DNA from 2 places in the Shewanella sp. 492 genome. Region 1 is predicted to be linked to the other one. Evidence: riboswitches for the same ligand, from Rfam matches in the RefSeq annotation. Region 1 holds a riboswitch; the other holds the start of a gene.
What was found. A riboswitch is a leader RNA that binds a small molecule or an ion and turns the genes downstream of it on or off. The one in region 1 is predicted to bind cobalamin.

Region 1 (8,089 bases):
GTTTGGGCGCTGGGCGTGGTATTTCATTACCCGCACTTGGGGTGTCAGTCAGTCAGGCGGCATTTAAGTCGTCGGCTGAATACGCCGCGGTGCGTGAGCAGTTTGGTCTATCCATTGGTCAGTTTGAGGGGATTCAAGAGAAGCTGGCCGATATCGCGGGTAAAACCTATCTGCAAGAGGCGATGCGTGTATTGACCACCGAAGGCCTAGGCCTTGGGCTAAAACCATCGGTTGTTACCGCTATAGCCAAATACCATATGACCGAGATCGGCCGTGATGTATTGAACTCGGCGATGGATATTCAGGCGGGTAAAGCGATTCAGCGTGGCCCACAAAATACCTTAGCGTCAGGTTATGTGGCGCAGCCTATCGCGATTACGGTTGAAGGTGCCAATATTCTTACTCGTAACTTGATGATTTTTGGTCAAGGTGTGATGCGCTGTCATCCCCATTTGCAAAGCATGGTGGAGTCGATTCATAGCGATGCCGCCGATGCCGATAAGACCTTTAATCGTATATTTAGACAAACGGTGGGTTATAGCGTTAACAATAGCTTGCGCGCCTTCCGTCTTGGTTTGCTGCCTTTTACAGCTAATGCGACATCCGGTTTGGGTGAGGTGATTGAATATGAAAAGTCGGTTCATAAGCTCGCCTCTAAGCTGGCGGTGTATGCCGATTTCTCGTTACTGGTATTGGGTGGCAAGCTCAAGCAGGCTGAGATGTTGTCTGCCCGTTTGGGCGATGTCATGAGCTACCTGTATGCGGCAATGGCTGCTATCCGTTATTACGAGCAGAAGGTGTCTGCCGCGAGCCGCGCTGAGGCCGCGCCGTATTTCCATTACGCGACCCGCTGGGCCTTGTGCAATGCAGAAAAAGCCTTGCTGGATTTCCTCGATAACTTCCCATCGGCGCCGACGCGTCAATTGATGAAACTCATCACAGTGACATACTCACCTAAGATGAGGAAAATCAATGATGACCTCGTGCGCGAGTTGGCTCATCAGGCGCAGTTAAATACTGGCTTTAAGCGTCAATTAACCCATCTAGTTAAACCTGTAGCGGGCGATGGTAACTACATTAACGAGCAGGCTTATTTAGCCAAGATTGCTTGTTTGCCGCTACTGGCTAAGGTGAAAAAGGGCTTGAAACAACGCACCTTTAAAAGCGGCGTGAAGTTTGCCTTAACCTTAGATGCCGCGCTTGATGCCGGTGTTATCACCCCGGGTGAACATAAGCAGCTGCAAGATTATAACCTCAAGCGTGAGCGCGCGATCCGTGTCGATGAGTTTGATTTCAACATGAACCTAGTCGATGACAGAGTCGAGTTGAAATTAGCAAATTAATGGCTTGTTATAAGCTGTCATGCCATTAATACCAAGCCGCCACTAGGGCGGCTTTTTACTGGGCGCTATCGCTGTTACAATTTGATTTTTATTTGAAGGATATTCAGTGTTAAGCCGTAAAGCCTATCGAAGGCGAGGGCCCGATTACCGCGGTGGTGAACAGGTCAGCTTTAATGACATTAAAGAGGTCTTTGGCCTTAATCATATTCGCCTTGGCAGTTGGGTTGAGACCGACGAAAAGCATAAGGCGGCCAATTTGATCTTTGATGCCTTTGCCGATCTGGCCTTTATGCTCAAGCTGCCGCCTTGCGCAATGGGGCTGCGCCAAAGCCTTAACTTAGCCTTTGGCACTGGTGGTCAAATGGGCGTTCAAGCCCATTATATGCCAGCTCACCGAGAGTTAGCGCTGGCAAAAAATGCTGGCGCGGGGGCGCTTGCCCATGAGTTTTGGCATGCCTTTGACCATTATATTGCGCCGAAAGCCTATCAGGTGCGCACCGCTGGTATCGCCTTTGCCAGTAGTTGTTGGTTAGCCGATGTCGAGCCGATTAACCACCCGCTAAATCAGCGCTTAGCCCATGTATTTCAAACCTGTTTATTAAGTGCCGATGGCCAAGACAGCCACGACTTTGTGACCCGTGCCGTTGCCTTAGATAAACAGTATCAGCGCTACTATTTTGCTAAGCCAACCGAGTTGATGGCACGGGCCTTTGAAGCCTGTATTGAGAGCCATCCAGAGGTCGACAACCCCTACTTAGTCGATGAAACCTTAAATTCAGATCTCGCGAACAGCGGAGGCTATCCTGATCTGGTGCACCGCGAGCAGATTTTTCAGCAATTGCTTAACTATTTTGAACCTCTAGGCGAAGCATTAGCGCGCCAATAAGGCCGTTCATTACTCCACCCAATGTAAGACATCACGAATGATAGACCAGCGCGGTTTATCTTCTATGGCGCCTTGGCCTAGCATCCAATAGTTATACAGCCGCTGCTGGTGGCCATCGACTTTGCGTAGCTTCTGCCAGTTATTGACGTAATTGAGTAGCGATTGATTGTCTTGGGCGACCGCATAAGCCACCGGATATTGCACCTTACTTTCGAGCAAGGCAATGCCGTAACCGGGGAAGAATAAGGTCCAAGCTGAACCGGCTTCGGCGCTGATCACTACCGCATCATATTTATCGGACTTCTGCCTAAAAAAGGTTTTATAACCGTCAATTTTAACAAAGGTGAGGTTGGGGTAGTTGGCCTTGGCTTCTTCGATAATGTCACTGTGCTCTACATAGGCGATGGTGGTATTTTGCAGCGTTAAAATCGATTGTTTGCGTTTAAAACTGTTGACCTTATGGTCTTTGGTGGCGATAGCTAAATTTAATTTGAGCACAGGGTCAACATAGCTCAGCTGATCCATTTGGTTGATATCCATGGCTAAGCCTGACATGGCAATATCGAAAAAGCCCGCCTTGAGTGACTCGGCCAAGTGATCTTTATGAAAAGGAATAAACTCCACTTTTACCCCTAAATCTTCGGCGAGTTTACTGGCCATTGCGCTGTCAAACCCCACTAATTGGGCGGCATTATTATAGTAGCTAAAAGGCACATTGCTGGGGATGTAACCCACCTTTAGTACTCCGCGTTGGCGGATGGTTTGCACATTGGCGATTGGGGCGCTTGGCGTTTTGCCGAGGACTGGGAACTGTTTTTTAACGATAGTCGGCACTTTATCGGCCACCTGCATATTGGCAATTACGCCGCTGGTGACATCAGGGCTGTGGATCAACATGCCCATACCCACTCGGCTCACCACTAAGGTCAAGGCGACGCTTACGACGACGCCAATACTTAATTTCAGCAGTTGTGGTGGGCGCAGTCTTAAACGCCGCTCAAATAGGGATACCGTGAGTAGTGTTAAGGCAAATAGGTACATAACGGCGGCTATAGAGTTAAATTTTCCGGTAATAAAGCCTGACATCACAAACAGTTGAAACAGATCTTGCGGCAGATGCAGTAAGTCCAACATAAAAGGGATGGCGACATAGACGCTACCAAATAGAGAGAGCAGACCGCTAATCGACAGTGACGGTAGCTCGCTAATGTCCACCGGAGTGCCGTTAAACCAGCCGGCAAACAGCACAAACAAAATGACCGTCAGTTTACCGATATTGGGAAAGGTAAAGGCGATGGGCACCAAAATTTCAATTAGGGTTTCGGCGTCATCGCTGAGGCTTTCATGTTCGCGCATGATCTGCTTACATTCGTCGACAATCACAGGGATCACGATAAAAATATTGCCGGTCGCGAATGCGGTGACCACGCTCGATTTTGCGATGCGCAGCGCTTGGGCATAGGTCACTGGGGTGAGTGAGGCGATGATCCACGGCAACAGCCAGAAAGTGAGCAGTAAACAAAGCACAAAATAGCTGATGAGATACACCTGCATACTGGCAAATTCATCGACTCCCATCGTGCCCGCCGCCGAGGCCGACATGGCAAAAATCCCTATCGGCAAGACCCGTACCAGCGCCTGAGTGATCTTAGAGAATATCTCGCTACAGGTATGCATAAAGGTGATGATAAGCTGTTTGTTTTCGCCCTCCATGCCAATGAGCGCCAGCCCCATGGCGATACTGAACACCACCATGGCAGGCACATAGCCCGCCGCCATCGACTCAAACGGGTTGGCCGGAATATACAGCTTAAAGTAATCGATAGGAGTCGTGGGCTCGACAATGCTGGTGCTGAAAAAAGAGGCCGTTTCAACAAAAGGAAATGACAGCGGCATGAGGGCCACCAACACTAAGCCCATTAGCCACAGCAGTAACATGATGACGCCAGCGCGGCTAAAAATTAAACTGGCGGTGGTGCGCTTAAGTTTGCCGATACCGCCAATGAGAGAAACCAAAATAAAGGGCAGTACCGTCATCTGCATTAACAGAATGACGCTGGTGCCAATATTACTGAGCCAGCCGACGGACTCGCCAAAAAACAAGCCCACGCCAAAGCCTATAAACATGGCCACTATCATCTGGGTGGAGCTTTGCATCGCGCGCAGTTTTGTTAGCACAGGTTGATTCCATTTGAGTAGTCGATAATGCCGGCTAGATGACGACAATGACTGGTGGGTAAATAATCGCTTACTGGTTGTTTATTATAGGGTCTGTAGCAAGGGAGGATAAAGGGTTAACAGTGATTATTGTCAGTATGGTGATTTATTTGTGTTAAAAATTATCATTACTAACGTCAATGGCGAAGCGACTTACTGTCGTAAACCGATGTGAGCGGTGATTTGTATGACACTGACTTAACATGCTTTGTTAGACTTTTATCCGTTTAGACGTCTATAATGCCCGCGGTCTTGACGGCGATGCCACTTTGTATGGAATAACAGTTGTGCATTGCCGTTATAGGTAACCAAATTCGAGTCAATCTTTTGTGGTGCCCAGTTGCGTCAGTCGCAATGGGATAATCGGGAAGCCTGTGAAAATCTGGCACTGCCCCCGCAACGGTGAAAGGTGAAAGCTGGGTGCGCTTGCTATAACTAAGCGTTAAAAAAACTTAGTCTTGTCGTATCAACCGCAGTTTGGGTTTATACCTATCCTCAGTCCGGAGACCGGCCCTTAAGGTGATTTTGAGATTTCGGCGGGCAGATCTCGAAATGCGACCTCATATCGTCTATCCGGCGGCGTGAAGTCGTGACCTCTTGCCCCGTTTCCCTTTTAGGAGTTAAAGGTAAATGGGTACACAACCTACAGCTATCGCCCTGTTAATTGGCGGTTTATTTAGTTTTTCTGCGTTTTCAGTGACGGCGCAAAATGACCCCTCTGCGCAAATCAATATCGGTGAGACCATTACCGTTATTGGTCGCAATGTCAGTACCCCTCTCAATATTGCCGCTAACGTCAATGTGATTGATGCCGCGGCGATTGAGATGAGTGGCGCAACGAGTTTAACCGAAGTGTTACGCGGTCAAAGTGGTATACAGATTTCTGATTCAAACACCGGAGCCGTATTTGCACTGCGGGGCTTTAGTGCTAGCCAAGCGGCGAGTAATACCTTGATTTTGATTGATGGACGTCGATTGAACAATATTGATATTGCCGCCCCAAGCATCAGCGCTATTGCCCTTAATCAAGTTGAGCGCATCGAGATCATGTCCGGGAGTGCGGGGGTGTTATATGGCGATCAGGCGGTGGGTGGTGTGATTAACATCATCACCAAGGCGCCACAGGGCAGTGGTGGCAGCGTGCAGCTTTCTGGGGGCAGTTTTGATACCTATGAAGGTAACCTTGATGTGTCAGGGGCGATAAACGCTAATTGGCGTTTTTATGGTGCGGCCAGTTATAACCAAGGGGATAACTATCGCGACCATAACGCGAATGAAACCTCATCGTTATTAGGGCGCTTGCAGTATCAAGACGATGCGCAGCACTTTTTTGCCGAAAGCAGTTACTATGACAACCGTCGAGAATTGGCTGGTGCATTAACCCTTGAGCAGATTGAACAAGACCCACGCCAATCAAATGCCAGCGCCCCAGGGGCCTATGACAGTTATCTGCATGAGATGACCACGGCGCTGCGTTCGGGCTACCAGCGTCAACTCAATCAGCAGTGGGAGCTTGGGGCGGATATTAATTATGCCGACACCTTAATCACTGGCCTCAATAGCTGGGGCAGCAACCGCCGTGATACGCGCTCATTACTAGAGTTTAACCCTAAGGCGATTGCTAACTTTACCACTGGCAACGGGCCGTTAACCTTAGTGAGCGGGCTCGATTTAAGCCGTGGTGAGTCGGTGTTTAGTAGTGGCCGTGAAAACGTGCAAAAGCAGATCAGTGCCTATGTGCAAGCCACTGTGCCACTGACTCAAAGTGTCAGTTACATTGTGGGGGGGCGTTATGCCGAGGTGACCGACGATCTGCGCGATCCCAGCGCCTACGCTAACGGCATTGAGTTGGATCAAGATGCCCACGCATTTGAACTTGGGATTAACTATCGTCCTACCAACGCTCAGCGTTTTTACCTGCGCGCCGACGATAATTTCCGCTTTGCCAAGGTTGATGAGCAAGCTTATACCCCGGCCAATGTGAAGGGGCTCAAGCCGCAAACTGGCCGCTCTTATGAAGCGGGGTGGGACTGGACGCTAGCGCAGCAAACACTGCGAGTGAGTGCCTATCGTCTCGAACTAGAAGATGAAATAGTGTTCGACCCTAGCGCCGATACTCCAACTGGTGGCAGTTTCCCTGGTGCTAACGTGAACGCCGATGCATCACGTCGTTATGGCGTCAGTTTAGATTGGGATTGGCAAGTCATGCAGCAGGTGCTGCTGGGGCTTGAATATAACTACATTGATGCCGAATTTACCGATGGCGTTAATGAGGGTAAGTCACTCTCTTGGGTGGCGAAGCATTCGGGTCGTGGCTATATCAGTTACGATATCAGTGAACATGTGCAACTGTTTGTTGAAGGCCTGTATACGGGGGAGCGCTTTATCGAGGGCGACAACGCCAATGTTGATCCTAAGCTAGCGGATTACCTGCTCACCAATGTCGCGCTTAACTATACTCGCGGCTCGTGGTTAGCCAGCTTGCGAGTCGATAATCTGCTTGATGAAGAGTATGTTAGCGCAGGTTATTACAGTGCATGGGGCAACGGTTATTACTCGGGGACTGGCCGCGCGCTGCGTTTAACCGCGAGCTACCGCTTTTAAGCGGTAATGCGTGCACGCCAAGTGACTTAAAGTAAGATAAAGCCAATCAGGTTTGCTGATTGGCTTTTTTATAGCCGCAATTTTATCGTAAGTGTATGCTAGCGCTAGCATTACTCGTGAGGTTCAGGCTTAACAGCTCCTTAAATTGATTAAGCCAGACTTAATCATTACAGGTTAGTCTTGTGAGTGGCAAAGCGATAAACAAGGAGTTAAAAGATGAAATTAAAATGGCTACTCTTGGGTATCGCCATCGTGTTGCTGGCCTGGCTACTGCCGCAAAAGGGCGAGACGTTAGCAACATTACCGCAGCATGGGCGTATTTTGGCCTTTGGCGACAGCCTCACCCAAGGCGTAGGCGCCAGTGCCGGAGCCGATTATCCCAGTGTTCTGGCTAACTTAACTGGCCTTGAGGTGGTTAATGCGGGCATTTCTGGCGAAACCAGCGGCGAAGGGGCGCAGCGATTTGCACAGGTGTTAGATGCCACTCAACCTCATTTAGTGTTATTGCTGCAAGGCGGCAACGATTTTTTACGTAATATGAGTGAGCATCAAGTTGAGCTAAATTTAGCGCAAATGATTGAGCAAGCCCAGCAGCGTGATATTGCCATTGTTTTAATTGCTGTGCCTCAAAAAGGGATTTGGCTGACACCTGCTAGTCTCTACAAGCGTTTAAGTGAGCAATATGGCTTACTCCTTATTGAAGACAAACTGGCAGAATTACTTAAATCGAGCGAGCTAAAATCTGATGCGATTCATCTCAATAATGCCGGTTATCGTCAGTTGGCTGTGCATCTGCATCAGCGTTTACAACAGGCCGGAGCTATTTAACGGCTTCAGGCATAACATGGCTGGGCGGATGTTGCGCTAAATAAGTGGGATATTTAGATTCACTTTTTACTCGCTGCTGCTATTTTGTTCAGCGAGTTCATCATTTATGACCCAGTTAACAAGCTTAATTGATTTATTTATATTAAAGTTTGAATTTGTGGCAAATCGACTTGACCGCAGCGGGCGTTTTATGGGTAAATCCGACGGTAAC
Region 2 (8,089 bases), 190 kb from region 1:
GCGCACAAACTCAGCGCATTGGCGATGCCCGCCACCCATAAGGTGATCACTCCGCTGGCCAGCAATATCAGCAACTCATTGACGGTTTGCGATTGTGCCAGCGGCTTACTCTTACTGCTGGCATCTTCACGCACATAAGGCTCAGAAAAAATCAGCGACGCCGCCACGACTCGGCTAAGGCAATGGGCCACTATCAGCGCCGCCGCCACTAAATCGGCCTGATACAGGGCGATTTCGCTGAGCAGCACAAACTTAAACAACAGCGCAAACACTAAGGCCAACAAGCCATAGGTGCCGACCCGCGAGTCTTTCATGATGTTGAGCTTATCTGCCAGCGTCCAGCCACCGCCAAAACCGTCGGCGGTATCGGCGAGGCCATCTTCATGAAAGCCGCCAGTCACCAGCACACTGGTTACCATCGCCAAGATGATGGCAACGCTGCTGGGCAGCACCATGCTGGCCAGCGTATAAACCAGCGCGCTTATCGCCCCTACCAGCACGCCCACCAAGCCAAAGTAACGGCTCGCCTGATTGAGCCGCTGGCCGTTAACCTCGACCCAGCGAGGCATAGAAATGCGGGTAAAAAAGCCCATGGCAATCAAAAATAGGCTTAACTCTTTATGCAGCATCTGCTTCACTCCCGTCCGCTTGCCCTGTTTAGTGCAATGTTCTAAATCGCTGGTTAAATGGATTAAATCGCGATGCCAACATCTTGCAGGCTCGCCATCTCGTTATAAAACGCCGCAGCAGCGCGCACTAAGGGTAAGGCCAGCGCCGCCCCTGTGCCTTCACCTAAACGCATCTCTAACTGTAATAGCGGCTCAGCTTGCAGATGTTGCAGCATCAACTGATGCCCAGCCTCATCTGATTGATGGGCAAAAATCATGTAATCACGCGCCGCAGGGGCGATGGTCACCGCCAGTAATGCGGCGGTGGTGGCAATAAAGCCATCGACCAAGATCAGCATTTTCAGCTCGGCCGCCGCCAACATGGCACCGGTCATCTGCACAATTTCAAAACCGCCCAGCGCCGCCAATATCTGCTGTGGTGTGTTTAATTGCCCTTGATGTAGCTGTATGGCTTGAGTGATTAAGGCCTGTTTACGCTGCAAGGTTTCGCTGTCGATACCAGTGCCGCGCCCAACACAAGCGGCGACATCCACAGGTAAGAGCGCCGCCATAATCGCCGCCGCCGATGAGGTATTGCCAATGCCCATCTCGCCAAAAGCAATGAGATTTGTACCATTGTCATGATGCAAGGCCACCCGCGCCTTCGCCATAGCAAAGCCTTGCTCAACACAGGAAGCTGACATGGCCGCCTCGAGATGAAACGCGCGCGTGCCGGCGCCAAGGCGCTGATCGATAAGTGCCTCATGGCCTGTAACTGGATGGGCTATACCACAATCGATCACCTCCATCGCAAAGCCTGCTTGGGCACAAAACACATTGATGGCCGCGCCGCCATGCAGAAAATTAAGCACCATCTGGGTGGTCACTTCGCTAGGGGCAATCGACACGCCCGCGCAGGCAATACCGTGATCGCCGGCAAACACCAGCAGCTTAGGCTGCTTAATAGTCGGGCACGTTGCCCCCAGCACCTGCGCCACTTGCAGCGCCAAGGGTTCGAGTCGGCCCAATGCGCCTAATGGCTTGGTTTTACAATCGATTTTTTGCTGAATCTCGCCATCAAATTGGTGGTTCACCGGCGTTACGCTAAACATGGGTTATATCCTTAACGGGTCTGCAGCTGGCCTCGTCTTTAGCCGCGGCGCTTGCTGCCTAAAATAAACAAGAAAAACACACTGCCGATCACCGCGGTAATAATGCCGATAGGCAGCTCTTGGTAACTCAGCAAGCAACGGGCTAATACATCGACCCAGATCATAAACAGCCCGCCCACCAACCCTGTGGTCAACAAGGCGAAGCGACCAGGCAGCAACAGGCGCACCATATGCGGGATCATCAAACCTACAAAGCCGATTCCGCCACAGTTAGCCACCAGCACGGCAGTGATTAACGAGCACAAAAGCAACATGGCTAGGCGCAGGCGCTGCACATCGATCCCTAAAGTGTGGGCGGTTTCATCACCGGCTTTCATGGCAACTATCTGGCGTTTAAACAGCAATATGATCACAGTTGCACCGGCCACCACCAACAAGGGCAGCCCCAAGCCAGACCAACTGGCCTTGGCAAAACTGCCCAAGCTCCAAAACAGCACAGAGGCGGCCGCCTGAGGGCCCGAAAAATAGAGTAATAAACTGGTGAGCGCACCAAACATAAAGGAGATCGCCACCCCAGAAAGCAGCATGCGCTCGATTTGAGTGCTCATGGCGCGGCCGCACAAGGCCAATACCATCAGCACTGCGAGACTGGCGCCAATAAAGGCGCCCACCGGCAGGCTGACGCTGCCAAGCCATGATATGGATAAGGCGTTCGATAGCGCGCCCGCACCGCCAAACAGGGTAAGCACCACTACGGCACCAAAGGAGGCGCCAGAAGAGATGCCAAAAAGATAAGGGTCGGCCAGTGGATTGCGGGTCACAGTTTGCAGCACGGCGCCGGCGATGGCTAAACCAAAACCGGCGATAAACGCCAGCGCGATGCGCGGCATCCGCAGCTCCATCACAATGCGGGCGGTGACGCTGCTTGGACGCTCACCGCCAAGGGTGGCCAGCACCACATCGACCACTTGGTTAAAGTCGATGTGCGCCGCACCAAAACTGGCGGCTAACAGCGGCGTCATTAGGCTTAATCCCCCAAACCCTGTGACCAATAGCAGGCCGCGCCAAAGGCGCTCGCTGGCCGATAATCCGGGCGAGCGCATCATGGCGTCTCCCCTTGGGTGACATTATGGTAGCCATAAAAGTAATTAATTTGCGGATTACCGTGTTGTGGGTGCGGGCTCACTTGGCAGCACACCTCAAAGACCTCGGCAATACGCTGCTCGGTCAACACCTCATTTGGGCGGCCTTGGGCAACTGCGTGGCCTTGGTCGAGCAGCAGCAATTGGTCACACAGGGCGCTGGCTAAATTAAGGTCATGGATCGAGATAACCACCGTCATCTCTAAGCTACGCAGTAGCTCTAAGATCTGTATTTGATAACGGATATCTAAATGATTAGTGGGCTCATCGAGGATCAACAGCTTGGGCTTTTGCACTATGGCGCGGGCGATTAACGCCCGTTGTTTCTCGCCGCCAGAAAGTTGCTCATACCCTTGGTCGGCCAACGCGGTTAAACCTACTGTGGCTAAGGCGCGGCGCACATCGTGCTTGTCTTGGTCGCTGGTGAGCGAAAACGCCCCCTTATGGGGCGTCAACCCTAGCGCCACCAGCTGCGCCGTGGTCATGTCAAAATGGTGCGGCGTGTCTTGCAGCACCACCGCCACTTGCTGGGCAAAGGATCGCGCCGAAAAGTCGCCCACCGCTCGGCCAAATAAGGTGATATCCCCTTGGCTTGGGGTCAAATAACGATATAGACAGCGCAGTAAGGTGGATTTACCGGCGCCATTAGGGCCGATGATCCCCAGCATTTGGCCTTGGGGCAGTTCGACACTGACATCAGCCAAAATGGCGCGCTCGCCCGCGTGCCAACTAAGGTGTTGGGCAGATAACGCCATAGGGATTGACGTCACAGGCTCATCATCCAAGCCGCAAAGTAATAGGGTAAAGTGTGTTGCGACCGCGCAGGTGTCGACCTGCCGCTGCCAAGCGGGGCTAACGCCCCAAGTCGGTTGTTCATCTTTAGCTCCCTCAAGTCACCCGCTTGAGTCATTAGGCTATAGCGTAAGGCAGGTATCCTGACTTGTGGTTGCAGACAAGGCCAATTGCCTTACTCAACACACTCACAGTTGCGGGCACAGTTTGGGCTGATGACCTTAGGTCACTCCCCAATTCCCCATTAAGTTTGAGTTACTCGACCCACGTTAAGTGAGTCGCTGCTCAACACCTTACGCTCGGCGTCATCTGTATGCTAGACACCTAAAATTGTTGGCTATTATGCGGTATTTCCCCTAAGAGGCAAACCACCTTTTGTATTTGCCGCGCTGGTTGACGACAAACGCTGATAACTAACGCGCACTCAGCTTAGGCATTAACCCCAATGTAAGCGCCAATAGCCTTTACCATCGTTATCGACCAAGTGGCTTAACTTAACCACACTGCCATAATCGAGACTTAACTGGGTATAGAAGCCCACTTCGCCGCGGATCCCCAGCGCCAGCCCCATCAAATGGCGGATAACCCCACCATGGGTGACAAGCAGCAGGGTTTTGCCACTGTGTCTATGTAACACTTGCTCGATACAGGTCTCGACCCGCTGCTCAAAGACATCTAGCGGCTCACTGCCTGGCAATGGCGCACGCAAAGGATCTTGCCAGTAGGCGTTAAGCGCCTCGCTATGCTCAGCAAACAAGGTATCAAGCGCCTCACCGTCCCAGCGGCCAAAATCAATCTCCATCAAACCCGCCTCAACTGAGCAAGGTAACTGCTGTTTATTGGCATAATACTCGGCAAACACTTGGCAGCGGCTCAAGGGGGAGCTCACCAGCGCATCTATCGTCTCGGGTAATTTAGTCGCACAGGCCAGTTGCATCTGGGCAAATCCCAGCTCACTCAAAGGCTGGTCGCTTCGGCCTCGCAGCACATTGCCCCCCTCGCACTGACCATGGCGCATTAAATAAAAAATCGTTTGTGTCATTGGCTTACCTTGATATTTGTCATGCCGTGGCAGCATACGCCGAGACGGCGCGCCAATGCAATATGGGCAACACTGCCCGTGGGCTGCAATTGCGCCAAAACAAACATCACCCACAGGCTAAGCTGCAGCCTATAAGCCACTGGGCTAACGAGGGGGAAAACTGATACTCTTTTGACTTGCCCTTAGCCTAATAAGTCGCTTACTATAGCAATTACTATAGACGTCTATACGTTTATACATCTAAAAATAATAGCAGGGTGATCACACCCTCGTCGCACTGCATCAGCAGTCGTGGACATGCATCGAGTAGGATATAGGTAGAATTTTATGGCGACCCGACCCCCTGTTACCCCAATAAGACAGATAACAGCGCAGATCACCGAGCAGCTCGAATCACGTATTTTAATTCTCGACGGCGCCATGGGCACCATGATCCAAGATCATAAGCTTGAGGAAGCCGACTTTCGCGGCGAGCGTTTTAAAGACTGGCCCTGCGATGTCAAAGGTAATAACGATCTGCTGGTTCTGACTCAGCCCGCCATTATCAAAGCTATCCATAAACAGTACCTACTCGCTGGCGCCGATATCATCGAGACCAATACCTTTAACGCCACTCGTATCGCCATGGCCGACTACGAGATGCAGGAGGTGTCTGTTGAAATTAACCTTGAAGGTGCACGCCTTGCCCGCGCTGCGGCCGACGAGATCAGCGCTGAAACAGGGCGCGCGTGTTATGTTGCCGGGGTACTTGGCCCCACCAACCGCACCTGCTCGATTAGCCCAGATGTTAACGATCCCGGTTACCGTAATGTCAGCTTCGATGAGCTGGTCGATGCCTATATTGAGTCGATTGAGGCGCTGCTTAAAGGCGGCGCCGATATCATCATGGTGGAAACCATCTTCGATACCCTCAACGCCAAAGCCGCGTTGTTTGCTATAGAAACGGTATTTGAACAGCTTGAGCTGCGCGTGCCCATCATGATCTCTGGCACCATCACCGATGCCTCGGGCCGCACCCTCACAGGGCAAACCACCGAAGCCTTTTACAACTCGCTGCGCCACGTTAAGCCACTGTCGATTGGTCTTAACTGCGCCCTTGGTCCGCAAGAGCTACGCCCCTACGTGCAAGAGTTGTCAAAAATTGCCGAATGTTATGTGTCGGCGCACCCCAATGCGGGGCTGCCTAATGAGTTTGGTGGCTATGATGAAAGCCCCGAAGAGATGGCAAGCGTTATCGGTGAGTGGGCACAAGAGGGCTTTTTAAACATTATTGGCGGCTGCTGTGGTAGTACACCGGCCCATATTAGCGCCATTCGCGAGGCGGTTATCTCCCATGCGCCGCGGGCGCTGCCAGACATCCCAGTGGCTTGCCGCTTGTCGGGGCTTGAGCCACTGACCATAGATGCCAACTCGCTGTTTGTGAACGTGGGCGAGCGCACCAATGTCACCGGCTCGGCTGCCTTTTTACGGCTGATCAAAAATGGCGAATATGAAACCGCCCTCAGCGTCGCACGTGAGCAGGTAGAAAACGGCGCCCAGATCATCGACATCAACATGGATGAAGGCATGCTCGACGGCGTCGAGGTGATGCAGAAATTCCTTAACCTTATCGCCTCTGAGCCCGATATCAGCCGGGTGCCGATTATGATCGACTCCTCTAAATGGGAAGTGATAGAGGCAGGCCTTAAGTGCATTCAAGGCAAAGGCATAGTCAACTCCATCTCGTTGAAAGAGGGCGAAGCGCAATTTATTCACCACGCCAAATTGGTTAAACGTTATGGCGCCGCGGCCATCATCATGGCGTTCGATGAGCAAGGTCAGGCAGACACCAAGGCACGTAAGATCGAGATCTGTACCCGCGCCTATCGGGTGTTAGTCGATAAGGTGGGCTTCCCGCCAGAAGATATTATTTTCGACCCCAACATCTTTGCCATTGCTACCGGTATTGACGAGCATGACAACTACGCTGTCGACTTTATTGAAGCCACTCGTGAGATCAAACGCACCCTACCCCACGCGATGATCTCGGGCGGGGTATCGAACGTGTCGTTCTCATTCCGTGGTAACAACCCGGTGCGTGAGGCGATTCATGCCGTGTTCCTCTATCATGCGATTCAAGCGGGGATGGACATGGGTATCGTCAACGCGGGTCAGCTGGCGATTTATGACGATATCGACAGCGAGTTAAAAGCGCGCGTTGAAGCGGTAGTGCAAAACCTGCCCTGCCCAGTGGCAGATTCAAATAACACCGAGCAACTACTTGAGGTCGCCGAGAAGTTTCGCGGTGATGGCAGCCAAGTGGCTAAGAAAGAAGATTTAGAGTGGCGCAGCTGGGAGGTGAGCAAACGTCTTGCCCATGCCCTAGTGAAAGGCATTACCGACTTTATCGATGAAGACACCGAAGAAGCAAGACAGCAGGCGACTCGGCCACTGGATGTGATTGAAGGGCCGCTCATGGATGGCATGAACGTGGTCGGCGATCTCTTTGGTTCGGGCAAGATGTTTTTGCCCCAAGTGGTCAAATCGGCGCGAGTAATGAAAAAAGCGGTCGCCTACTTAAACCCCTATATCGAACTGGAAAAAGTCGAAGGTCAGTCTAACGGTAAAATCTTGATGGTCACCGTTAAAGGTGACGTGCACGATATCGGTAAGAACATCGTCGGCGTGGTGCTGGCCTGTAATGGCTATGAGGTGATCGATCTTGGGGTGATGGTCCCCGTTGAGAAGATCATCGAGGTCGCCAAGGCGGAAAATGTCGATATCATCGGCATGTCAGGCTTAATCACCCCGAGTCTCGATGAGATGGTGCACAACGTTAAAGCCTTCCATAAGGCCGGGCTTACTATCCCGTCGATCATTGGCGGCGCGACCTGCTCGAAAATTCATACCGCGGTTAAAATCGCGCCCCACGCTCCAACGGGCGCCATCTATATTGCCGACGCATCACGCGCCGTGCCTATGGTATCGAAACTTATCAGCAATGAGACGCGTCAAGCCACTATCGATGCCACCTATGATGAATATCAGATGATGCGCGACAAGCGTAACTCACAAGAAAAACGCAAACAGATCATCCCCATTGCCGCCGCGCGCGACAACCGCTGCCAGCACGATTGGGCCAATTACACCCCATTTGTCCCTAATCAACTAGGGCGTCAGGTGTTCGATGACTACCCATTGGAAGACTTAGTCGAGCGTATCGACTGGACCCCGTTTTTCCGTAGCTGGGAACTGCATGGCCATTTCCCGAAGATCTTGGACGACAAGGTGGTCGGTGAAGAAGCCCGTAAGCTATTCGCCGATGGTAAAGCCATGCTTAAGCAGATCATCGACGAAAAATGGCTTACCGCCAAAGCCGTTATCGGCCTGTTCCCTGCCAATACCGTTAACCAC

Region 2: another riboswitch for cobalamin. It lies ahead of AC5YBX_RS14225 (ABC transporter ATP-binding protein); the one in region 1 lies ahead of AC5YBX_RS13350 (TonB-dependent receptor).

What each region holds. Positions count from the first base shown of each region.
Region 1 covers NZ_CM181702.1:3,018,396-3,026,484, reverse strand. The annotation lists gene AC5YBX_RS13365 (acyl-CoA dehydrogenase) at 1-1,343, shown strand, start outside; gene AC5YBX_RS13360 (CLCA_X family protein) at 1,450-2,229, shown strand; gene AC5YBX_RS13355 (cation:dicarboxylate symporter family transporter) at 2,239-4,407, opposite strand; cobalamin riboswitch at 4,760-4,976, shown strand; gene AC5YBX_RS13350 (TonB-dependent receptor) at 5,077-7,050, shown strand; gene AC5YBX_RS13345 (GDSL-type esterase/lipase family protein) at 7,267-7,878, shown strand.
Region 2 covers NZ_CM181702.1:3,211,689-3,219,777, forward strand. The annotation lists gene AC5YBX_RS14210 (adenosylcobinamide-GDP ribazoletransferase) at 1-629, opposite strand, end outside; gene cobT (nicotinate-nucleotide--dimethylbenzimidazole phosphoribosyltransferase) at 692-1,720, opposite strand; gene AC5YBX_RS14220 (FecCD family ABC transporter permease) at 1,759-2,823, opposite strand; gene AC5YBX_RS14225 (ABC transporter ATP-binding protein) at 2,823-3,617, opposite strand; cobalamin riboswitch at 3,771-3,941, opposite strand; gene AC5YBX_RS14230 (histidine phosphatase family protein) at 4,091-4,696, opposite strand; gene metH (methionine synthase) at 5,024-8,089, shown strand, end outside.